4 regions of the Sulfobacillus thermosulfidooxidans genome follow, and region 3 is predicted to be linked to each of the others. Evidence: riboswitches for the same ligand, from Rfam matches in the RefSeq annotation. Region 3 holds a riboswitch; each other region holds the start of a gene.

Region 1 (5,951 bases), 2.2 Mb from region 3:
TAACCATGCTCGACGCGATGCCAAATTTGGAAAAGATGTCAACCATGATACGGTAAGTGCCGCCATAGGCATCTTCAGTAATAATGACGTGATCGCCTTGTTGTAAAGTGTGCACCAGTGCAGTCAGCGCGGCCATGCCACTACTATAAAGGAGGGCTCCTGCACCATTATCTAACCGGTTAATCGCTTCTTGGGCCGCGTGCCGGGTGGGATTTTCGGTCCGGCTATAATCATAGGGACCTAATTCGGTTCCTGGATGCCGATATGTGACAGTTTGATAAATTGGTGTGCTGACGGCCCCATAGAGACGGTCCTGTCCGACTCCAGAGTGAGCGGCTAGACTTTCTAGATGCCAATCGCGAGATTCGTGTGCCGGCACGTTATTATCGTCCTTTCCATGCTGTTGAAATAAACTGCGTCACAGGTTTACGAAGTGAGAAAGCGATCGAGCATGTTGCGTATATTTTCATTATGATCACTTTCTTGAATGAGTTGTTGCAAGACCTCAGCAATCCAATCATCAAAACTTAGTGTTTCTGTCTTTAACACGACATCGTGCACGACTTTTTGCCGTAGCGGTTCCAGACGTCCGGCTTTGTGCTTCAGCATGTAATGGACATTATCGAATTCGAGAGTAATGGACGTAATGGAATTGTCTCGGGTGAACAACCCTGAATGACGTGTGACGTGTACGCGTTCGGGCAACGCTTGTTCAAACTTGTTTGCCAGTACCGATAGGAGAAGGGGGATATCATGACGAATATCCCGAATGCTCGCGGCTAAAATTTCAAAAGACATGCCATCATTTTGATCAGCCATCAATCACGCCTTCTTTCTCAAACGCGACGTTATCGTTTAAAACATGATGCCCGTGGCAATAATAGCCATAAGACGCAACAACGTATCATTTTCACCATCAGGTCTATTTTCCCGGAAGATGGCGTTGTCTGCAAGCGCTTCGTACGGAAGAGCACATTTTAACTATTTGACATTTCTTGACTTTTGATGTATGACAAAATTGTACAGGAGGTGAGTGATCTATGTATAACCGGACACCTTATACTTACTCAGTGGCTGATGGAATTAAAGGGTCTTTAATGGCTCGTACCTTGGGATATTTGGCTTTATTATTAGTCGTTCTCATGTTGGCGAGTTTATTTGGAGTTAGCTTGGGGTCATTAGGAATTTGGATGGGATTCATTGCGGCAATGGTAGGAACGATTTTCGTTTCGCGTAATCAAGCTAATGCCGGGGCTGCGTTGTTTTGGGGCATTGTTGTAGCCGCTGGTTTGGGAATTGCTATTGCCCCTATTCTTTGGTATGCCATCTTGTACCAAAATCATCTTTTTATTACGACACTAGGGGCTATTTTGGTGGCCATGTTGTTGTCCGCTGCCATAGTGTCATGGATTCCTTGGGACTTTTCGAAATTGGCGCCGATATTGTTTCTTGGTTTATTGATGCTTATCATAACGAGTTTGCTATCGTTTTTCTTACCAAGTATGTTCGGAGTCGTTGCTTCGCGAGCATATAATTTGATTGGTGTGGTTATTTTCACGGGGTATTTATTGCTTGATTTCTCGATTATGCGGTACCGGGGTCGCGCATTACCGACTAATGGGACAGCAATTGTCCTGGCGGTGTCACTGTTAGTGGATATCATCAATTTGTTCCTATTCTTGCTGCGTTTAGGTCGTCGTTAAACTATGGGTCATAGATTCTTCTTTGTCAACTAAGTCAATGGGGCCGCACCCTTTAACGTGCAGCCCTTTTTTATTAGGCTGGGCCTGACGTCACTTAATGAAAAACATCGACCCAGAGACTATGAACCGAATGGGAAATTTGGGCTAACACATAGGTAAGAAATGCTCCCAGCAGTGCCCGAGTTGTTTTCCATGTTTCTAATTCATGTTGGAGATTGCCCAGCTCTTTAATGACGAAACTTAGTTGCCATAATATCAAGGCGCCAAGAATGAAAATGAGCAGGAAAACACGACGCAGGATGAGACGGCTCCGCGACCTTTTAGATTTAGTAACCAAACCGCCATGTTGCCGATCCTTGGAAACCGATGACCCGGGAGAAGACATCGTACCACCTCCTAGATAGAAGCCTATCACGTATGGCAATAAATGGCAATTATAGATTTTTTCATTTGTCCTCTTGACCATACGGACAGGCCATGGTATTTTGCTAATCAATTCTATAGGAACACTTCTTATCCAGAGTGGCGGAGGGACTGGCCCGATGAAGCCCGGCAACCCCTTTAGGGTGGGTGCCAATTCCGGAAGAATACTTTGTATTCTTTAAGATGAGAAGAGCATTGCGCCTCTTCTCGTGATAGGCGCTTTTTTTATGGTCATGCGCATAAATGCACCATGCCGGATCCTAAGAAGATGAGACAAGCATGATAACCGATATTCACGGTATCAAATCATGCACGATAGGAGAGATACTGGAAAAATGAAGACGACTGTCATGGGCTCATATCCGAAAATTCCTGCGGGATCCGGGCCCAACGTACGTTCAGCCATTCAGCGATTCGAAAAAGGACTGTTGACTCCGAGCCAACTGTTTGACACCTATAGCCAAGTGATTGGCCGCGTAGTTGATCTCGCTGCTGAAGCGCAATTGGACCGGACAACCGATGGACAAATTCGCTGGTACGACTTATTTGACCCGGTTGTGCGAGACTTGGATAACGTACAAAGTGCCGGATTAATTCGTTTGTTTGACAACAATTTTTACGTGCGTCATCCTTTAATTACTGGCCGCCTGCAATATCAAGGAGGAACATTAGCGGCGTGGTCCCGGGAAGCGGCAAAACGATCTCCAGTGCCGGTGAAAGTGGCTTTACCCGGTCTGTTTACATTTCTCGAACTGGCGGAAGACAAAAGTTATGCGAATCAAGACGCTTTATTAGCCGATTTGATCGATGTCATGCGGTTAACCGTCAAGCATTTAGAGGATACCGGCATTGTTGAATTGCAGTGGGATGAGCCGGCCTTGGCCCGTAACGCTACGCTTTCTCAAAATCAAGTCGAAGAAGCCTATCGAGCTTTACTTGATCCCGGTATTTCCTTAGAACAATCGATTGCCCTATATTGGGGAAAGTCAAGCCCGTGGCTTGAACGGTTATCAGCGTTGCCGTTTTCACGTATTTATTTTGATGCAATCAGCGATCCCAGTATTTTAGATGTTTTATCTCAAACGGCGCTACCAATGGACGTAGGCGTCGGTCTTTTGGATGCACGGAATGTGCGGCTAGAAGAACCTCGTGAGGTCTTGCATCATCTTGAGCCGATTATTCGCAGACAAGGCGCTAGCAAAGTGTGGATTCACCCGAATTGTGGACTGGAATTTTTGCCTCCCGACAGGGCCGAGCAAAAGGTCCGTTTACTTAAAGATATCAAGACATTGATTAACGCTTAAAGGAAAGAAAGGACGGACCTTGATGGCAAAACATTTATTAACCACCAGTGTGGGAAGTTTTCCGAAACCTGGCAAGTTGATTACGGCACGTTCTCAATTTCGACGGGGCCAAATTTCGTTGGAACAGTTACAACAAGCCGAAGAGGAGGCAACACGCCAAGTCATTGCTTTGCAGGAAGAATTAGGCATTGACATTTTTGTGCACGGTGAAATGGAACGGGGCGATATGGTCGCCTATTTCGCTGAGAACTGGCAAGGATTTTCTGAATCGTTGCCGGTCCGTTCATATGGTAATCGGTACTATCGCAAGCCGATTGTGGAAAATGTGGTGGCCCTAGGGGATTCTGTTGGACTGACGGTAAAATCATGGCAAAAGGCCTCGCAAATGACGAATAAACCCGTGAAGGGAATGCTGACAGGGCCTTATACTATTTGCGACTGGTCATTTAACGCGTATTATCCCGATCGCCGTTCGTTGGTTATGGACTTGGCCCATTTAGTGCACGAAGAAGCGGTGGCATTGGAGAATGCCGGTGCTCAATATATTCAAATTGATGAGCCCGCTATTTCCACACGGCCTGAGGAGTTAGATTTGGCGATCGAAGCAATGGCCATTGTGACCAAGGGACTTCGTGCTAAAACAATCAGTCACATTTGTTATGGGGATTTCGAGACGATTTTACCCGGTCTCTTTGATTTGCCCGTCGATCAATTAGATTTGGAAGCGGCTAATCAACATTTTGCGTTGCTTGACTTATTGGGTCGTTATCGTTGGCCAAAATCTAAGGAACTAGCCTTAGGCGTTGTCGACGTGCATACTCACCGGATTGAGTCCGTTGACGAAGTCAAAGCGGGAATTCGCCGGGCATTAGAAATTGTTCCCCTAGATAATTTGTTAATTGATCCGGATTGCGGGTTAAAAACCCGGACTTGGGAAGAAGCTGAGCAGAAGTTGCGGGTAATGGCGCAAGCAGTACAAGAGGTCCGTGAAGAGGACGGGTTGCAGTGAAGACCTTAAGCCAAGTGCTGCAAGATGCGGGCTGGATTTTGGGTGACGGGGCTGTCGGAACCGCTTTAATGGATGAAGGGGTAGAGTCAATTGCTCTACCCTTAGTTCCCTTACGCCAACCCGACGTGTTGATGAATTTACACCTGAAATATCTGGAAGCCGGAGCACGACTAATCGAAACGCATACGTTTTCTGCTAACGGACATAAACTCGCAGCGCTGGGTATTGACGCCGATGTGGTGGAGTTAAATCGCCGGGCCGCTCAAATTGCCCGCCATGCTCGTGATATTTTTGGCGGCGAAGCATGGATTCTTGGCGTCGTGGGTCCTTTGGCCCAACCCGTTGATTCCCAGGTGATGCCTTCCGTACCCTATGCAGAGGCACTCGAATATTTTCGCCCGGTGGTTGCTGGCTTGCTAGCGGGTGGTGTTGATGGATTTATCGTTGAAACCATGTCCGACTTACCGACTGTGCGTGCTGCGGTTGAGGCCATTCGTTCTGAGACAAATCTGCCTATTGCCGTTTCTTTTGCCTTTTCTCCACAAGGGACCACGCGCTATGGGCTCAGTCCTGAAGAAGCCATTGAAGCCATGGCATCTTTGCCAGGTGGGTTACCGGCTTTAGTGGGGGCAAATTGCGGTAGCGGACCAGCTCCCCTGTTAGATGCCATTATTCGGATGGCACCTAAGGCCAAGGAACTAGGTATTCCTTTGGCAGCTTATCCTAATGCCGGTCAGCCTGGTCTGGTTGCGGGACATGTTCATTATCCTGCTACGCCACGCTATGTGGCCACGATTGCCTCTGCCCTACGAGAAGCGGGATGCCATGTCATTGGGGGCTGCTGTGGGACCACTGCTGAGCATATTCGAGCGCTTCAAATGACATTAAGTCATGATTCAAAACCTCAACTCATACCTTCGGTGAGAGATATCACCGATGCCAGTGCGTCTTTAGAGATTAGTCATAGTGAAAGTCATGACCAGGGAATTTCCCAGTTTTTTTACAAACGATTTATCATTAGCGTTGAATTAGATCCACCGCGTGGTGTGAATCCTCATCGACTATTGGATTCAGCGCGCGTTGTAACCGAGCATGGAGCCGATTGTATTAATATCGGAGACAGCCCCATGGCGCGTGTGAGGTTGAGTGCTTTAGCGACAGCACGTTTGATCTCTGAACATCTCCCAGTGCAAACCATATTGCATTTTACCACCCGGGACAGAAATTTGATGGGCCTGCAGAGTGATCTTTTAGGGGCCCATGCATTAGGCATTCGCAATGTTCTGGCCTTAACCGGGGATCCACCGGGATTAGGTGATTATGCGCATGCGACGGCTGTCTATGACATCAATTCCATCGGATTAGTCAAGGTGCTGAATGCATTTAATGCGGGACAGGACGCTCTCGGTCAAAAAATTGGGGGTCATACGGCGTTTGATATCGGTGTTGGGGTAAATCCTAATGCCGATGATTTGGATCACGAATTACAACGGTTTCGGGAAAAGTTAGAGG
Region 2 (5,951 bases), 1.5 Mb from region 3:
CGGCTTTCAGTCTTGGAACGACGAAAACAAAGTCATGGTGCGGACTCCCTGTGGAAATCCCGATAACTAAGAACTCTCGCGGTCGGGAAAGAGATTGACGCAGACGCAGAAGTTCGCCGGATTCTCATAATGTGGGTTATCCGATTTTCAGAAGACTACGAGCTGGTATCGGGTATTGCGAGACTGCTAACGCGGGGGGCAATGAGGTCTAAAGCTTCTCTCGACGGAGAATGACCTTGCCAATACCAATACGAGGAAGATGCTTCAGGAAATCTATCCAGAAAACATAATCGTGGTTAATAGTGAGGTGGCTCAAGCATTGACGGAATGGCTTGGAGGCGCAGACTTTGGTACCATGTACGCTCTTCGCGATGTAGCCAGTCGACAACCTAGCGATGTTACCGACTGCCTGTTGTGGTTAGTGTCCCAATCGGGTCAGTCCATCACGGGAATCATTCAGGTTTTGGATGTAGGGTCTTCGCTATGAAGGAGCGTTCCAAGGAATCGACTATTAAATACTATGTTGTGATGGCCCTGCGTTCTCTTGCTGATGGAATGCGAACGGTATTAATACCAATCATGGCGGCCAACGTTACTAACGCCGATGTTGGGGTAGCTGCGGCAACAGCGGTTTTGAGGGTGCCGTGGTTAATTTTCGGCTTGCCATCTGGAGTCCTCATCGACCGTGTCCACAAACGACGGCTGTTTTTGGGCGGAGCTCTGTGTCTTTCCGCGATAAGTGGGGCAATGGGCCTTGCTATCTGCGAGGGCAAAGAAACTCTCCTAGTGGTTCTTTTCGCGGCCCTCCTTATGGGATTTTTGGACGTTATAATGGATAACTTAGCGCAAATAATGCCTCGACTTGTATTCGTTAAGGAGCGTTTATCCGAAGTTAATTCTAAAGTTTCTCTTATCCTAACGATATTTGCCTTCTTGGCGGGGCCAATTGCAGCTCCTCTATTGTTCAGGTTCTCTGGCAGCGGCACGTGGGCACTCATCGCATTATTGTACGCATTGGGTGGACTCGTTGTCATGGGATTGCCAGGAGCTTGGGTGCCAGAGGCCGACCGGCATGGATCTAACCTCTCGGGGGTATTGCAAGAATTAAGGTCCGGGATGACATGGCTTTGGCAACATGCATCAATTCGCACCTTGGCTCTCGGGTCTTTCGGACACAACTTTTTTGGCGGAGGCACTACGGCACTGCTCGTTTTGTTGGCGGAGCATACGCTTCATTTGGGAAGCACCGGTTACGGCCTATTGATCGCTGCCAGTTCCCTGGGTGCGACCCTGGCATCTAGCATCACAAGTCGTAAGTCTTCGTTTCTTCGCTCAAGGTATCTTCCAGTTGCCAACTTTATTATCGGGGCATCGGAATTGACCCTGGGATTGGTTCGTTTCGCCCCTATCGCTTTTTTGGCCATGGCCGGACAGGGGGCAGCAACCATCATATGGAACATCATAACGGTCACGATGCGTCAGCATGAGATTCCCGAGGCCCGCATAGGCACGATTAACGGAGCGTACCGGTTTATCGCATGGTCAGGAATGCCTGTTGGCGCGATAGCCGGAGGGTTTGTTGCCAGCGCATGGGGCATTACGACACCGTTTATTGTTTCAGGAATTGCCATTATGTCCCTTTCTCCGTGGCTGTACAAAGCGCTTGTTGCTCCGCTCCTTGAGTCCAGAAGTAAGGTGCTGCGGTAATGAATCAATCAGTGAACGTTCCCCGAGTATTAAATTGGTGATAGTCGAGCGGAAAAATATCCCAAGGAATGGAGCATTGCACAGTACCACGCGATCGTTATGTTGTCGACGTCCCCCTGTACAAGTACTGGCTTAGGAGGATAGCGAATCCTAGACGAGGGGGAGAGCAGATATCTTCTGCGCCATAGCTAAGCTGTCTCCGTCAGGGCTCAGGAACTATATAACTATAAATGGACGGTCGGTTACCGCAGACATAGCAGCATGGTTGGCGAGCAGCGAATTGACGCGGTTACTGGTTGGTTTGGACTTTCCCTGTCCACGGCAACATGACGATAGTTGTGTCAAGTTTGGAAGTGATTACGACGACATCACTCAACTACTGAAGATAGTAGTGGCTGACCATGGGTCACTGGGGAGCCAGGTGCGGTCCCTTGTGCGATTACGAACAATGGCCTGATATTTGGCTAAAGACAATGCTTATCATGGAATTCTCCTGCATGTGACGCCGCGTCATTGATCTAGTTAACACATCCCTCGTTTTGAGTACTTTTTTGTGAGTCATATCGCCATATTGCTGAATCCGGCGAGATATGTTAAAGTGCATTCAATTGTTAAAACCTCTTATCGAGAGCGGCGGAGGGACTGGCCCAATGAAGCCCGGCAACCCCCAGATGATTATCGTCTGGTTGGTGCTAATTCCTGAAAGACAAAGTCTTTCAAGATGAGAGGGAACGGGTATCGCCACCCCTCCCTCGATGGGAGGATTTTTTATGAACATGAGGAGGCGTTTACCTTGAGCCAACAATGGCGAAGGAATACATTATTAGTTCATGCGGGAACTCCTGCACTAGGCGACATCGAGCCTACCGCGTTACCCATTTTTCCGTCAACCAGTTATCGTTCTCGCTCAGCCCAAATGTTAGATCAACTAATGGGTGGAGAAATCGAGGGCTTTTCCTATGCCCGTCATGCTAATCCCAATGTGGAAGCTTTAGTTGATGCTATGAAGCAACTTGAACGGGCCGAGACCGGAATTGCGACGGCTTCGGGAATGGCGGCCATTGATGCGGCTGTATATGCCACTCATGTTGAACCAGGGGATACGCTCTTAGTCAGTCAAGATGTGTATGGCGCGTCGTTGAATCTGTTAAGCACCGTGTGGGGTGAAATGGGGGTGAAGGTAGTCATTGAAGACTTTACCGACCTCTCTCATTTTCAGAAACTTCTTCAGCTTCACAAGCCGCGAACGGTTTTAATGGAAACATTGTCTAATCCCTTGTTAAAAGTATTGGATATTCCGCAAATTGTTGGCTTAGTTCATAGTTTAGGTGCTCAACTTATCGTGGACAACACCTTTACCACACCGCTCATCATGCGGCCTCTAGAATGGGGGGCTGATCTTGTGGTGCATAGTGCAACTAAATATTTGGGTGGACATGGAGATGCGATGGGCGGTATTGTTCTTGGGCGAGAAGAATATCATAATCGTCTTCATCAATATTTAAAGTTGCGCGGGGCGGTATTAGGTCCTTTTGAAGCATGGTTGATTCACCGGGGACTCCGCACGCTGGGCGTTCGTTTCGAACGGCAGTGTCACAATGCCGCCAAATTGGCCCGGATTTTACAGGAATCCCAGATGTTTACCCGGGTCTTCTATCCCTTATTTGTAGATCACCCGACGCATACGGTGGCAGAACGACTGTTGCCAGCGGATTTGGGTGGGGCGGTGGTTACCCTAGACTTAGGCGGCGGTAAAGAGGACGTGTTTCGATTTTTGGACCATCTTCAACTCGTCGCTTCAGCGACAACGGTTGGGGATATCTATACCTTATGTCTGTATCCTTTAATTGCTTCACACCGGAATCAAACACCCGAAGAACGAGCCAAAATGGGGATTACGGATAGTATGGTTCGGATTTCAGTAGGATTAGAAGATCCCGAAGATATCGCTTTAGATTTGATTCAAGCGGCATCGGCCGTGCGTATTTCCGATTCGTTGGTCACACAAAAAGAATAGGCGAGATTTTCGCCTATTCTCGTTCTGTGTCAATGAAAATATCATTTCCTTCAACTTTGACCGGATATGTCCGAATGGGAGCATAAGCGGGAAAATGCTTGGCTTCGCCCGTTCGGACATCAAATTGTCCGCCATGGCGAGGACAATGAATTAAATACCCTTTCAAATCACCTTCAGCCAACGAGGCCTCGGCATGCGAACACAAATCATCTGTCGCGAAATATTGGTCTTTCACCCGATATAATGCAACATCTTCGTTATCCAATACGACCAGCAAGGGGTTTTGCTCTTTCAGGTCTTCAACCGATGCTACCCGAACCCACTTAGCCAATTAGCCAATTGCTCCTTCCATCTCAAACTTGATGAGACGATTCATCTCGACCGCAAATTCCATGGGCAGTTCGCGTGTGAAGGGTTCAATGAAACCGAGGATAATAAGGCGCGTGGCTTCCTCTTCGGTTAAACCCCGAGCTTGTAAATAGAACAGTTGTTCCTCACTGACTTTGGTGACGGTAGCTTCATGCTCCATCTCGGCCTGACTGGTTTCCACTTCACTATAGGGCAGGGTATCATTGACGGATTCGCTGTCCATAAGTAACGTGTCACATTTGACATTAGACTTGGCTCCGATAGCGGTTTTATCGAAATGCACCAGGCCCCGATAAGTTGTTTTCCCTCCATGTTGGCTGATGGACTTCGAGACAATCGTTGAAGTGGTATTGGGTGCCATGTGAATCATTTTGGCGCCCGTATCCTGGTGTTGATTGCGGCCCGCCACGGCAATGGACAAAACACTACCCCTTGCCCCTTCTCCCATTAAATATACGGAAGGGTATTTCATCGTGGCTTTGGATCCAATGTTACCATCAACCCACTCCATAGTCGCATTTCTATAGGCGACAGCGCGTTTCGTCACAAGGTTATAAACATTGGGCGCCCAGTTTTGAACTGTGGTATAGCGCATCCGTGCGCCATCCTTGACGATAATTTCCACAACAGCTGAGTGCAATGATTCCGAATTGTAACTGGGAGCGGTACAGCCCTCGACGTAATGCCCAAAGGAATCTTCATCGGCGATGATCAAGGTGCGTTCAAACTGTCCCATGTTCTCCGAGTTAATGCGGAAATATGCCTGAAGGGGAATATCGCTTTTGACCCCTTTCGGGATATAGACGAACGAGCCGCCAGACCAGACAGCCGAGTTGAGCGCGGCAAATTTGTTATCTTCGGGCGGGATGACGGTACCAAAATATTCCCGCACCAGATCCGGATATTCCCGCAATGCCGAATCCGTATCGAGGAAAATAATGCCTTTTTCCTCCAAGTCCTTGCGAATAGAGTGATAGACAACCTCTGATTCATACTGGGCAGAGACGCCTGCTAAGAATTTGCGTTCGGCTTCAGGAATGCCTAAGCGTTCAAAGGTGTCTTTAATGGCCTGTGGCACTTCGTCCCATGTACGACCTTGATTTTCCGATGGTTTAACATAATAGATGATATCGTCGAAATTGAGCTTGCTGAGATCAGCTCCCCAATTTTGCATTGGCTTTTTATAAAACACATCCAACGCATGTAGACGGAAATCTAGCATCCACTTGGGTTCTTGTTTGATCCGGGATATTTCTTCAACCGTTTCGCGGCTTAAACCCCGAGCAAACTTAAGAACCCCAACATCCCCGTCGTTAAACCCATATTGATATTCTTCGTTGACTATTGTGGGTTTACTAGCCATGAAAGTCCCTCCTTTTTGGTTTTGGTACTCAACGTTTAAACAGGTTGACCTGAAGTGTTATAGAATGGCAAGACCTTATTCACTCGATTCGGCCATAGCCTTCTCAAATGCATTGTGTGCTAAAGTTGCGCATTTGACACGGCTCGGAAATTGGGAAACACCGTGCAGAGCTTCCAAATCCCCTAAGGGAATATTAGAAGTGCCTCCGGTCACAAAATTTTTAAAATTGGAAGTCAAGGCTAAGGCTTCTTCGATAGTTTTGCCTTTAATAGCCTCGGTCATCATGGATGCAGATGCCATACTAATCGAGCAACCTTGACCACTAAAACGGATGTCTTGAATTTTTCCATCTTGAAGCAAGAGCTCTAATTGAATTTGATCGCCACAGGTGGGATTGAGCAGACCCACAACTTTTGTGGGATGATCCAAATGACCATAGTTTCGTGGCGACTGATTATGATCTAAGATGGTCTCCCGATAAATTTCATCTAAGTT
Region 3 (5,951 bases):
GCGGAACTCGTGAGCGGCGCCGAAGCTTTGGAATAGGAGGATCGAGCGTGGCGGAACATGATGGCAAAATCGTGGAGGTACTAGGCCCTGTCGTGGAGGTCGAATTTCCCAGCGGCCACTTGCCGGCGATTTATAACGCTCTACGCGTCGTCGGCACACGGAATGCGGCAGGGGATGGTCCCGACAATGGATCATCTGATTTAATCTTGGAAGTGATGCACCAAATTGGTGACAACCGGGTCAGTTGTATTGCCATGGCCTCGACGGATGGCCTGGTCCGGGGGATGAAAGTCATTGATGAAGGGCATCCCATAAGCGTGCCTGTGGGCAATGTCACGCTTGGCCGGATGTTCAATGTGGTGGGGAACCCCATTGATGGTAAAGGCGCGGTCGATGCGGAACTCAGAATGCCTATTCATCGTCCAGCCCCCAGTTTTACCGAACAGGCGGTATCAACAGAGATTTTTGAAACCGGTATTAAAGTAATTGACCTCTTAGCTCCGTATCCTAAGGGTGGAAAAGTCGGCTTGTTTGGCGGAGCGGGAGTGGGTAAAACCGTATTAATTATGGAGCTCATCCATAATATTGCCACCGAACATGGAGGATTTTCGGTTTTCGCTGGGGTCGGTGAACGAACCCGGGAAGGGAATGACCTGTTCTTAGAAATGTCTGAGTCAGGGGTTATCGACAAAACCGCGTTGGTTTATGGACAAATGAATGAGCCTCCGGGCGTGCGTATGCGGGTGGCTCTCTCCGGAGTCACCATGGCAGAATATTTCCGTGACCAGGAAGGCCGGGACGTGTTGTTCTTCATTGACAATATTTTTCGGTTTATCCAAGCGGGTTCTGAGGTCTCAGCGTTGCTCGGGCGTATGCCTTCAGCGGTGGGATATCAGCCAGTTTTGGCTACGGACATTGGGAACTTGCAGGAACGGATCACCTCCACGAAAAAAGGATCCATCACCTCAATTCAGGCGGTGTACGTGCCAGCAGACGACTACACGGACCCTGCTCCAGCGACAACATTTGCGCACTTGGATGCGACCACGAACCTGGAACGGCGGATTTCTGAAAAAGGTATCTTCCCTGCGGTGGATCCCTTGGCTTCGACCTCACGGATCTTGGATCCGCAGGTGGTGGGCGATGAACATTATCAAGTTGCCCGGGGCGTTCAAGCTGTGCTTCAACGGTACAAAGAACTTCAGGATATTATTGCCATCTTAGGGATGGATGAATTAAGTGATGATGATAAATTAATTGTCGCCCGCGCCCGAAAGATTGAGCGCTTCTTGTCACAGCCGATGTTCGTGGCCGAGCAGTTTACTGGCACACCGGGCAAATACGTGCCGATTCGTGAGAGTGTCCGAGGTTTCAAAGAAATCCTTGAGGGGCGCCATGATGATTTGCCGGAAATGGCGTTTTACATGGTGGGCTCCATTGACGAGGCTGTCGAGAAAGCAAAGACCCTTTAGGGTTGGGGGGATAGTATGGCAACCACCTATCAGTTGAAGATTGTGACCCCGGAACGGACGCTCTTCGAAGGACCGGTAACGTATATCATTGTCCGCTCCACTGAAGGGGAAATCGGGATTTTGGCGCATCACATGCAACTCATTACGCCCTTGGTTCCCCACATCATTACGGTATATCCGGAAAATGGCAAAACCGAGCAATTTACGATTGGTGGGGGTTTCCTGGAAGTCGGGGATACCACCACTGTGGTCTTGGCCGATTCAGCTGAGCGCGCTTCGGAAATCGATGTGGCCCGTGCAGAAAAGGCTCGCCAGCGCGCCTTGGAGACGATCGGCAAAGCTGAACCCAATATCGATTTGATTCGGGCGAAACGCGCATTGGCCCGTGCGGAAAATCGGCTTAAGCTAGCCGGTCATCCTACGGCCATGACGCACTAGCCTATCTGTAGGCTTCACTCAAGTCCCGTACTTTTCATCTTCTAAAACAAGCCCTTGTCGTTAATCGGCAAGGGCTTTTTTGGTTCGATGTATGAAAAAAAGCGTTTGGTGGAACAATCTGGTAGAGATTCGTTGCCAGGGGGGTTAAAAGTGAAAAACGGGATACGTAATGGATTGTGGATTGCTGGGATTGGATTTGTGTTGTGGATGGGAGCGAGTGTTAGGGCGGCCGCATTGTCCCCGGTCATGACGGCTTTTCAAGCTACCAAAGCCCATCCCCAAGGATTTAGCATTAACGGTTGGGTCCAATTGCCACGGTCGCAAAGTCAACAAAATCTTGTCGATATCGTTCGTCACTTATCCGATCAAACGCACATACGGGGAACCGTGCAGTTCGAACAAGGCACGGGATATCAAAAGGCATCAATCAGGCAGCATGTTGCGGGATTCTCCAGCGAACTCATCGCCGAACGTCTATCCTCTGGAGCCACATACGTGGTCGTTGACCGGGTAGGGAGTCAAGGCTTTGAAGGATTAAATGAAAGCCTTGGTTTGGTCCGTCACGTCTTATCGCGTTATGGGCCCTTACATCTGGCGTTTACGCTTCAAGGCACCTTACCCGAGAACTTGTCCCAGGCTCAAGAGAACCAGGTCATTAACCAGGCGTTTCAGGCCATTGGTGCTAAGAAAGTAAATGGAATCGAAACGCCTCAGTATGTTTCGGTGGCGGGGGATAGCGGATTCATTGCCCAGCATGACAGCTTACAAGGTCATCCCGTTAATATTCAAGTGGCCTTGAATTACAACACATACTGGCACGCCGAACAAGTAGATGTAGGGACGCCTCTAGTTACCGTCACTTACTAACCGGGTTTGAATTGGGAGTTCCTGGGCACACTGGAATTAAGAGGATATGAATCCTCGGTTGCCAAGTGCATAAAGAGTGGAGGAACAAACGAATGGCGAATCGTCGTCTCACCCTGGTCGGTATTATTGGCGGCGTTGCAGTGTTGGGTGGCGGTCTTTTAACATTGGCTTTGACACACCGGTCTGCCCATCCTGTTACCGTGCCAGTAGCGCACTCACCCTCTTCTACGGCCAAAAATCATGGGGCCCAGCTTAAATCGCAAGCCAGTAGCACGGCAGCGCCTTTAATGATGCCGGTCAATGGGGCTATATCGAATCCTTTTGGGTGGCAATATTCGGGCGCGTTAAATGAATGGTATTACAACCCCGGTATCACGATTTCGGCCAAGGCAGGAACGCCGGTTCACGCCGCTTGGGGCGGAGTGGTCACCCAGGTCGAAAATGTGAACCATCAAGGGTTGTCGGTCACTATCAAGGATGGCGACCAATATGAGACGGTCTACGGTCATCTTGGTAGTGCGAACGTCAAAGCGGGCGAAATGGTGAAACAAGGACAGATTATTGGGACGGTAGGAGGCAGTAGTATTTATAGCCATCAACCGGGATCCCATTTAGACTTTGATGTGTATCACGGATCAATGGCAACCAATCCGGAAGGATATCTCCATCCTTCATCCTGACCATCCCATGAAATGCCAGAGCAGGAATCTTTGCTCTGGCATTTATTTTTTTTGCGGCCATATACTCTACCAAGTTCGGGGGGAGAAAGGGGCCGGAAATGTGAAGGATCATATCTGGCAACGTGTTGTGGACATCGGAAACTACATTTTAAACAACGGGGCAACCGTGCGAGATACAGCCAGAGTATTTGGCGTCTCGAAAAGTACTGTCCACAAAGACGTCACCGAACGATTGCCAAAAGTTAACCAAAAATTGGCCAATGAAGTCAAAAAAGTCTTAGAATTCAACAAAGCCGAGCGTCATCTTCGCGGTGGGGAAGCTACTCGCCAAAAATTCCTCACGAATCGTCCGGGATAACATGATATCCAGGACTGAGAGCCGGGGGACCTATTGCGCCCCCGGCGAGAACTCGTGATTTCACCTCTATGGACTTAAAATCCCCATGCGTGTAACCCACGGTATTCTCCCCATGACGTGAGTGGGATAGGCTTTAGCGATAGCGCACATGCTACCTAAAGAGCAGACCTTTTGGTATTTTTCTAGTTGACACAAAGAAAGTCAGACTATATACTCGGAAAGACAATTAATCATTATGCTCTTATCGAGAGCGGCGGAGGGACAGGCCCGATGAAGCCCGGCAACCGGCAAATTATTGCCACGGTGCCAATCCCGACCCCTTTTTTGGGGACGGATGAGAGATGCAGCCGAACCTCTTCTCTCTGAAGGGGATTTTTTGTGTATAAGGGCATGAAGAAGGAGGCACGTAATTGGGGCGCAATTTTCTTTTTACGTCGGAATCGGTCACCGAAGGGCATCCCGATAAAATTGCTGATCAGATCTCCGATGCTATTTTAGATAACATTCTCGCGGAAGACCCAGTGGCGCGTGTTGCCGCGGAAACGGTCGTTACCACGGGAATGGCTCTCGTGGTTGGAGAGATTTCCACAACCACGTATGTCGATATTCCGCGGACGGTGCGAGAAACGATCCGCGCCATTGGTTATACGCGCGCCAAAATGGGTTTCGACGCGGATACGGTTTCGGTGTTGACCTCTATTGACGAACAATCTCCCGATATTGCCATGGGCGTCAACCAGGCTTTGGAAATCCGCGAAGGCTCAGATGATGCGCGTGCATTAATCGGCGCAGGGGATCAAGGCATGGTCTTTGGATTCGCGTGTAATGAAACCCCTGAGTTAATGCCACTACCGATTTCTCTTGCCCACCGTTTGTCATACCGTCTAGCGGAAGTGCGAAAATCTGAACGCGTGCCGTTTTTGTGGCCGGATGGCAAAACCCAGGTGACGGTACGCTACGAAAACGATAAACCTGTTGGCATTGATACCGTTTTGATTTCCACCCAGCATCAAAGTTCAGTGAGTTTACAAACGGTTACGGAAGCCGTTATCGAAGAAGTGGTCAAACCCGTGGTTGCTCCCGATTGGGACTTATCGCACACGCGGATTTTAATCAATCCCACCGGTCGCTTTGTGATTGGCGGACCGCATGGTGATTCCGGACTGACCGGCAGAAAAATTATTGTTGATACCTATGGAGGCTATGCCCGCCATGGGGGCGGGGCCTTTTCCGGCAAAGATCCGACTAAAGTGGACCGTTCTGCATCGTATGCGGCCCGTTGGGTGGCAAAAAATTTGGTAGCTGCCCAGTTAGCTGATAAAGCGGAAATTCAAATCGCTTATGCTATTGGAGTGGCTCAGCCCATTTCCGTGATGGTGGATACTTTTGGTACAGGACGTTTACCCGATGATGTCTTAGCGGATATTGTCCGTCAGGTCTTTGACTTGCGCCCCTTAGGAATTATTGAAGATTTGGATCTGCGGCGTCCTATCTATTTGCAAACGGCCGCATACGGCCACTTTGGTCGTACCGATGTCGCATTGCCATGGGAACAAGTTAACCGCGTTGATGCGTTGTTAGCCAAAGCCCAGGTCAATCCTAGACGGTAAGCATGGGCATGATTTCCACAGACTGCTCGTATAATGGGACAGAATGTGGAAAGGAGAATGTCCTGTGACCTGGTGGGGAGCTCTTGGTTTAGCACTATCGCTTTACGGTGCAGTGGTGGCATTAGAGTGGGTATATTCGCGAATTTTGCCATGGCCTGGACTTGTGCCGGCTGCGATCACGGTAGTGTTGTATGTGCGCGATCAAGAGAATATTTTGGAACGTGCGGTATCCGATTTGAGTGAAGTCTGGGAAGATGCTGCTTGGCAACGTTGGGACATGGAAATTCTTATTGTGGATGGGGGATCGAGCGATCAAACCTTGGCAATCGCCAAGCGGCTTGAACGCCGATTCCCTTTTATTATCGTAACACCTTCTCGTCTTGATAAAGGACAAGTATTAGATATGTGCCGCCATGATGTGATTATATGGATCGATTTAACTCACATGAACCCGTATGTGCCTCTTGCCACCTTAAAATCACTGTTACGGCATAGTGAGCCCGTGATGATTCGCTCAATAGGCTAA
Region 4 (5,951 bases), 3.0 Mb from region 3:
ACTGATATGGGTGGCTGTCGGTTTGTTTGTCCCATGGTTATGGCACCCGACTATCGCTGGTGCGATGTTACTCACGGTGATAAGCCTATTAGGTGTCTTGGGCGGACGGAAGGCACCTCTAAGCCGGAAAATGATACGCCAAAAGCGTTGGAACCTTGTCCGATTCTGGCGGACTACGGCGTTTTTCTTAACGGCAGGAATGACTTTTTGGCAAGCGGTTGACCAAGCTGTGTTAGCGGTTCCAGAAGTGGCTTTCGATATTCGTTACTTGGCGAAATTGATTGGAGCACAGCGATCGGATTCATCTGCTCTTCTGACGTTTCGGACCCAATATCCGGGACCGGAAGGAGATTTGGTAGCTACGATGATGGCCTACGGTTATCAAAATGGTATTCAAGCTGAAGATGCGATTTCTCAAGCATGGGATATGGAAGAACAACTCGCATTGGAAGAAGCCCTACAAAAGCAATCAGATCCCTTATGGTTGACGCTTTTGCCCGCGCTATTGCTTCTCAATGTGCTGATGATGTTTGTTGGTCCGATGATTTTAATGGCTATAAAAAATTGGTCAGTCTTAGCTCATTAAGATCATTCAAAGTCCATATACCCGTTGATGGGGACGGCTTCTCGGAAGTCAAAATTGAAAAACACTGGGAAAATTCCAACCTTAAGAGACAACAAGAGACAACAAGAGACAACAAGAGACAACAAGAGCAAACATCCGTGAATGTCATGAACTCTTTCATAGAGACTTCATGGTCTTCTCATTTCACTCGTCATGGTGGTGACCGTGCACGTTTTACCGGTACCAACGTATGTGTAAAGAACACGTCGAGGAATCGGTCTTGGAAAGGGGAATGACATTGATAGCGGAATGGGCATTAATGGAACAAGAATTTTACATTGATGCGGTCTTGTATGCCGCGGTTGCATCCGGACTCTACCAGGCTTTACAGGATGGTGCCAGATACGAGGATTTAGACAGACTGCAGGGCCATCTCACAATCTCTTGGCAATCCTTGTTTTCAATTCTCAACAATTTAGGCTATGTCCGGAAATTGGCAGATAAATGGTATTGGGTCGGCACATCAGGGCATGCACGCCGGATCCATCGTATGGATACGATGAGACGATGGCTTAACTTGGCGAGTCATGATTCACATCCGGCAATCACATCGTGTATTCAATCCTCAGAAAATGACCGTTTGCGAGAGTCGAGCTGGCCAATCAATATGTATGTTTTGAAGTATGTGCCGATATCCAATCCCATGAGGTGGATGGACGTTGGCGGCGGCAGTGGGACATTAGCAGAGACTTTAGCCAATTCCGGGGTCGAAGTGACGATGGCCGATACGCCTGATACCATTGCGCGCGTTGCCAAGCACTTAAAACATCCCCATATTACCTTATGGGCCGGAGATATTGTCCAGTCTTTGCCGAATGGCACATTTGATGTCATTAGTCTGATTCGGTTGATTGAAAATTTTTCGGTTGAAACAACCTTAACGCTTTTGAAGCGGTTAAGGCACGCTAGCCATAAATCCACCCGGATGGTGTTGGTGACCACCGACGCTGATTTAGATCTCTGGGCCCAGTTATTTAGCATTGAAGTACAGATGACGACTCATCACGGACGATTATATTCTTTGCGTCTATTGAAAATCCTGGCTACTAAAGCATGTTGGCGCATTAAACAAGTTCATCAGGTTGATTCATTCCGTATTACGATTTTGGAGCCTGTTCCTGTGCCCAATCTGTCCCGTAGAAGACGTGCCATATCAGCGCGCTCAAAAATCCTATCCACCAAAGTCCCGCAATTACTGTAAGAAAGATATTCAGCGCTTGGCGGTTTAAAGCCCAAAGAATCAAGGTATAGCCGCTGAGACCGATGATGCGAGAAATCGCGGTAAAGCGGCTCCGGTAAAAATCGGGCCAATGGGCAGATTTAAATGTGTCCTCTCCGAGATAACTCAAAGACGTTCCCGCGCTTAATGTGATGATGACAAACCAAAAGAGCCCACCCTTCGGATAAGGGTGAAGACGTAGGACGGTAGCAGACACAGCAGATAATAGATAGGCATAGACGAGAAACCGGTTTACGGGCCATTTGGCCACTACCGGTGCGCTTAGGCCAATCACCACCGCAGTACCTGTACTGATTAGGAGGAAGACAGGAAAAATGTGCGGGAAAAAGACCGTGCCAAAAGCATACGTCAATAATGAAAAGCCTGACGTGTTGGTGAGAGAAAACGCGGATGACACCAGCAAACGAGGGAAAAATTTGACCCATTGTGCATAGGTAATGCTTTGACCTCGGTGACGCTTCCACGCGGCGGACTCAACGAGTTGTGATCTCACGATCCAAGAGAGTACGGACAACAAAAGTGGCACAATGGCCACCGCATTTTGACGGAAAGACGCCGGTAATTTGGGCGCAATCCAGGTATAAATAGCTAGCACAAATCCCCCCAAATTGACGAAATTGAGCTCCGTGTATAGTGCCTGGACGCGTAAGCCGGGCGTGATTAATTCTTGGGCGTAAGTTAACAGCGTATTACTTTCTATTCCCCCAGCAATTAAGAGGAGGGAAGATCCGATTAAAAGGCCGATGATATGGGGACGCCATAAAATTAGTAAAGATCCGCTGAAATACAGCACAGGTGTTCCCATTAATAATTTTAAGCGGCCCAGATAGTCGGCTAACACGCCTCCTAGGCCAATACCCAATGCGAGAAGAAGTGGGCCCCAAGCTAAAAGAAGGACGGTGTGGCTTTTAAGCCACACCGCTTGAGAGGCGGCCACACCGTAAATATACGAATTGAGAAAAAGACCAAGGGATAATGCCCAAAACGGCGTCGACTGCCAAAGTTTTGACTGTGTCATGCCGTTATTCTCGTGCCGAAGTTTACAACTTATGCGTGAGGGATTGGGTTTGCAGGAACTGAAATGGAATATAGCGCTTGATCAAGGTCATGCCATAAATCTTCGGCACTTTCTAACCCGACAGATAGACGAATCAAGTCACCACCTGCTCCGGCGAGTTCTTGCTCTTCAGCAGACAACTGTTGATGAGTGGTGGAGGCGGGATGGATGGCCATGGAACGAACGTCGCCGACATTGGCTACAAGGAGCCATAATTTGAGGGCATTGATGACGGCTTCAGCATTTTGCCGTCCGCCGACTACACCAAAATTTAGCATAGTTCCGAAATAACCGGAGCGAAGGTATTTTTGCGCTAACGGATAAGACGGGTTACCAGGTAAACCTGGGTAGTTTACCCAACTTACCATGGGATGTTTTTGTAGCTGTGTGGCCAAATAATAGGCGGATTGCGATGCTGCTTTCATGCGAACAGGAAGGGTTTCCAGACCCACTAATATCAAAAATGCGCTAAGTGGGGAGAGTGCTGCGCCGGTATCCCGGAGTAATTTAGTCCGTAACCGTGTGGCGTAACTATTAGGCTGGTCTCCAAAGACGAGTCCATGATAACTTTGGTCCGGGCGCGAAAACTGCGGAAATTTCTCCGTGTTAAAATTAAAGCGGCCGCCATCGACTACAATGCCACCAAGAGATGTGCCGTGACCTCCAATCCATTTGGTTAAAGAATGAATAACAATGTCTGCACCATACTCGAGGGGACGTTCTAAATAGGGGGTGGCGAAGGTATTATCGACCAGTAAAGGAATATTGTGCCGATGGGCGAATTCTGCCCATGCCTGGATATCCGTGACATTTAATGCGGGATTGCCAATGGATTCCACATATACCCCACGGGTTCGGTCATTAATCAAGCGATCAGCGTCCTGCAATTGATCTTCCGAAATAAAGTGCACCGTGACGCCAAAATCCACCAGAGTTGAGGTAAATAATGTCCAAGTGCCTCCATATAACGACGTGGAGGCAATGAGTTCATCACCTGCTCGGCATAAATTGAGTACTGCTGCGGTTATGGCTGCCATTCCGGAAGAAAAAGCCACAGCGGCCTTGCCGCCCTCTAACAGGGCAATACGTTTTTCTAAAACATCGGTGGTCGGATTCATGATGCGAGTGTAAATATTGCCGGGTTCATCAAGATTAAATAATCGTGCCGCGTGGGAAGCATCGTGAAAAGCATAGCCCACGGTTTGATAAATCGGCACGGCAATAGCGGAGGTCTCTTGGTCCGGGCGGTATCCTGCGCGAATTGCCATCGTTTCAATATCCCATTGCTGCTCATCCATGTGTTCTCTGGCCCCCTTAATGGTTAAAGAGTTGGGTAAATCCCATATGGTGTAAAAAAAATAGCCGGCAAAGCCGGCAATGCGTGTCGGCCTCTCATTTCTCAGCAAATTGCTGCAGGAATTGGCACCATAACCATCTAGGCCGGTTGCCGGGCATCATTGGGCCAGTCCCTCCGCCACTCTCCATAAGAGGTGAATAATTGATAATTAGAATAGGAAATATGAATAAATTAGTCAAGATTAATTCGAATTTTGTTCGGTTGTTTCCTGAGCGATATAACGGGCATAATGAGCCGCGGCCTCTGAACGCCGCGTATACCCTAATTTGCTCAAAATATTGCTCACATAATGTTTTACGGTTTTGTCGCTGAGAAAAACTAATTGGCCGATTTCCTTGTTGGTCCGCCCTTGGGCAATCAATTCTAATACCTTTTGTTCCTGAGCGGTAAGTGTCGCCACAGGATCGACTGTTGTTTTGGGATTACGGAGGCGATCAAGCAATTGAGACGTGACTTCCGGGCCAAATAATGCTCCACCTTGAGCAACTGTGCGAATTCCGTCGATAACCGCTCGGCCGCGGCTTTCTTTGAGCAAATAACCTGAGGCCCCAGCATTGACCGCATCCACCACCAAATCCTGTCCGCCGAATGATGTCAGCATAATAATTTGAAGGTGCGGATCCTTAGTCTTAAGAATTCGACAAACTTCTAGACCATTAACGTCGGGTAACCGGACATCGAGCACGACGACATCGACTTGGCCGGGAATATGCTCAATCGCGTCCTTTCCCGAATCCCATTCTTGTACGAGTTTCATATCGTCCTGGCGCTCAATCATATTGCGTAAGCCAATGCGGACCACTTCGTGATCATCGACAATTGCTACGCGTATCGCGTTATCATTGGCCATAGGTCATGGGCCTCCTTTAATCAGTCATGAAACCCTAATTAATTATCATTATAGCCATGGAATCTGGAGGGTGACAGTTGTCCCGACATGCCGCTGGCTATCAATGTGAACTTGTCCATGCCATCGCTCGATCCGTTTGGTCATATTGCGGATGCCAAAATGCGTGTGGGTTGTGTCGGGATGATAAACAAAACCTTCTCCATCATCCTTAATGGTAACCTGATAAAATTCCTCTGTACTCGTCCATTCAATCACAATGTGATGGGAATGTCCGTGAATGCGGGCATTGGAAACGGCTTCTTGGATGCTTAAGAGCAAATCATGAATTCTATCTGGATGTAATTCCAAATAGCGTTCGTCGTTGAATGTCATGGTGATATCATCCATGGGCCCAAGCCGGCGTAGCATATCGGCCAGAGCAATGCGAAAGTCAATCGAGGTGGACTCCAAACTTTGAATAAAGAAGCGGATCTCTGTCATTAATAATCCTAAGGTCTCGCTAATGCGATTTAATTCGGTGGCAGTAGCCTCATCCAGTGTATCGTGGCTATCGACAAGATTGTCCAAAGACAGCGTGATGCCATAAAGCGTTTGAAGGACGCCATCATGCAAATCTCGTCCAATGCGTTCCCGTTCCTTAAGGGTTGCGAACACTTCTCGTTCCTGATAGAAACGGGCATTCGCAATAACGGCGGCTGCTTGTCTAGCAAATAACTCCACAATGGCCTGATCGTCTGCGGTGAAACCATCCGCCTTTTCTGTGAGATATAAATGCCCCATAACTTGACTCTGATACAATAAGGGCAATCCCAAGAAGTTTTC

Evidence for each region. A riboswitch is a leader RNA that binds a small molecule or an ion and turns the genes downstream of it on or off. The one in region 3 is predicted to bind S-adenosylmethionine.
Region 1: linked by a shared signal. The riboswitch ahead of AOA63_RS05150 (synthase) and the one ahead of metK (methionine adenosyltransferase) in region 3 are both predicted to bind S-adenosylmethionine.
Region 2: linked by a shared signal. The riboswitch ahead of AOA63_RS08260 (trans-sulfuration enzyme family protein) and the one ahead of metK (methionine adenosyltransferase) in region 3 are both predicted to bind S-adenosylmethionine.
Region 4: linked by a shared signal. The riboswitch ahead of AOA63_RS00840 (O-acetylhomoserine aminocarboxypropyltransferase/cysteine synthase family protein) and the one ahead of metK (methionine adenosyltransferase) in region 3 are both predicted to bind S-adenosylmethionine.

The regions. Positions count from the first base shown of each region.
Region 1 is NZ_LGRO01000001.1:975,132-981,082, forward strand. Features, by position in the region: gene AOA63_RS05130 (trans-sulfuration enzyme family protein) at 1-379, opposite strand, end outside; gene AOA63_RS05135 (hypothetical protein) at 427-819, opposite strand; gene AOA63_RS05140 (Bax inhibitor-1 family protein) at 1,041-1,703, shown strand; gene AOA63_RS05145 (hypothetical protein) at 1,798-2,088, opposite strand; SAM riboswitch class I at 2,214-2,316, shown strand; gene AOA63_RS05150 (synthase) at 2,462-3,430, shown strand; gene AOA63_RS05155 (methionine synthase) at 3,453-4,439, shown strand; gene AOA63_RS05160 (bifunctional homocysteine S-methyltransferase/methylenetetrahydrofolate reductase) at 4,436-5,951, shown strand, end outside.
Region 2 is NZ_LGRO01000001.1:1,634,564-1,640,514, reverse strand. Features, by position in the region: gene AOA63_RS08270 (hypothetical protein) at 293-487, shown strand; gene AOA63_RS08265 (MFS transporter) at 484-1,707, shown strand; SAM riboswitch class I at 2,326-2,435, shown strand; gene AOA63_RS08260 (trans-sulfuration enzyme family protein) at 2,501-3,724, shown strand; gene AOA63_RS08255 (non-heme iron oxygenase ferredoxin subunit) at 3,738-4,055, opposite strand; gene sufB (Fe-S cluster assembly protein SufB) at 4,056-5,456, opposite strand; gene sufU (Fe-S cluster assembly sulfur transfer protein SufU) at 5,532-5,951, opposite strand, start outside; gene AOA63_RS08240 (cysteine desulfurase) at 5,951-5,951, opposite strand, start outside.
Region 3 is NZ_LGRO01000001.1:3,171,336-3,177,286, forward strand. Features, by position in the region: gene atpG (ATP synthase F1 subunit gamma) at 1-36, shown strand, start outside; gene atpD (F0F1 ATP synthase subunit beta) at 48-1,472, shown strand; gene atpC (ATP synthase F1 subunit epsilon) at 1,488-1,910, shown strand; gene AOA63_RS15455 (YwmB family TATA-box binding protein) at 2,061-2,777, shown strand; gene AOA63_RS15460 (M23 family metallopeptidase) at 2,870-3,457, shown strand; gene spoIIID (sporulation transcriptional regulator SpoIIID) at 3,558-3,815, shown strand; SAM riboswitch class I at 4,054-4,156, shown strand; gene metK (methionine adenosyltransferase) at 4,226-5,425, shown strand; gene AOA63_RS15475 (glycosyltransferase) at 5,490-5,951, shown strand.
Region 4 is NZ_LGRO01000001.1:168,503-174,453, forward strand. Features, by position in the region: gene AOA63_RS00825 (hypothetical protein) at 1-586, shown strand, start outside; gene AOA63_RS00830 (methyltransferase) at 858-1,826, shown strand; gene AOA63_RS00835 (hypothetical protein) at 1,723-2,883, opposite strand; gene AOA63_RS00840 (O-acetylhomoserine aminocarboxypropyltransferase/cysteine synthase family protein) at 2,913-4,220, opposite strand; SAM riboswitch class I at 4,312-4,412, opposite strand; gene AOA63_RS00845 (response regulator) at 4,461-5,129, opposite strand; gene AOA63_RS00850 (GAF domain-containing sensor histidine kinase) at 5,178-5,951, opposite strand, start outside.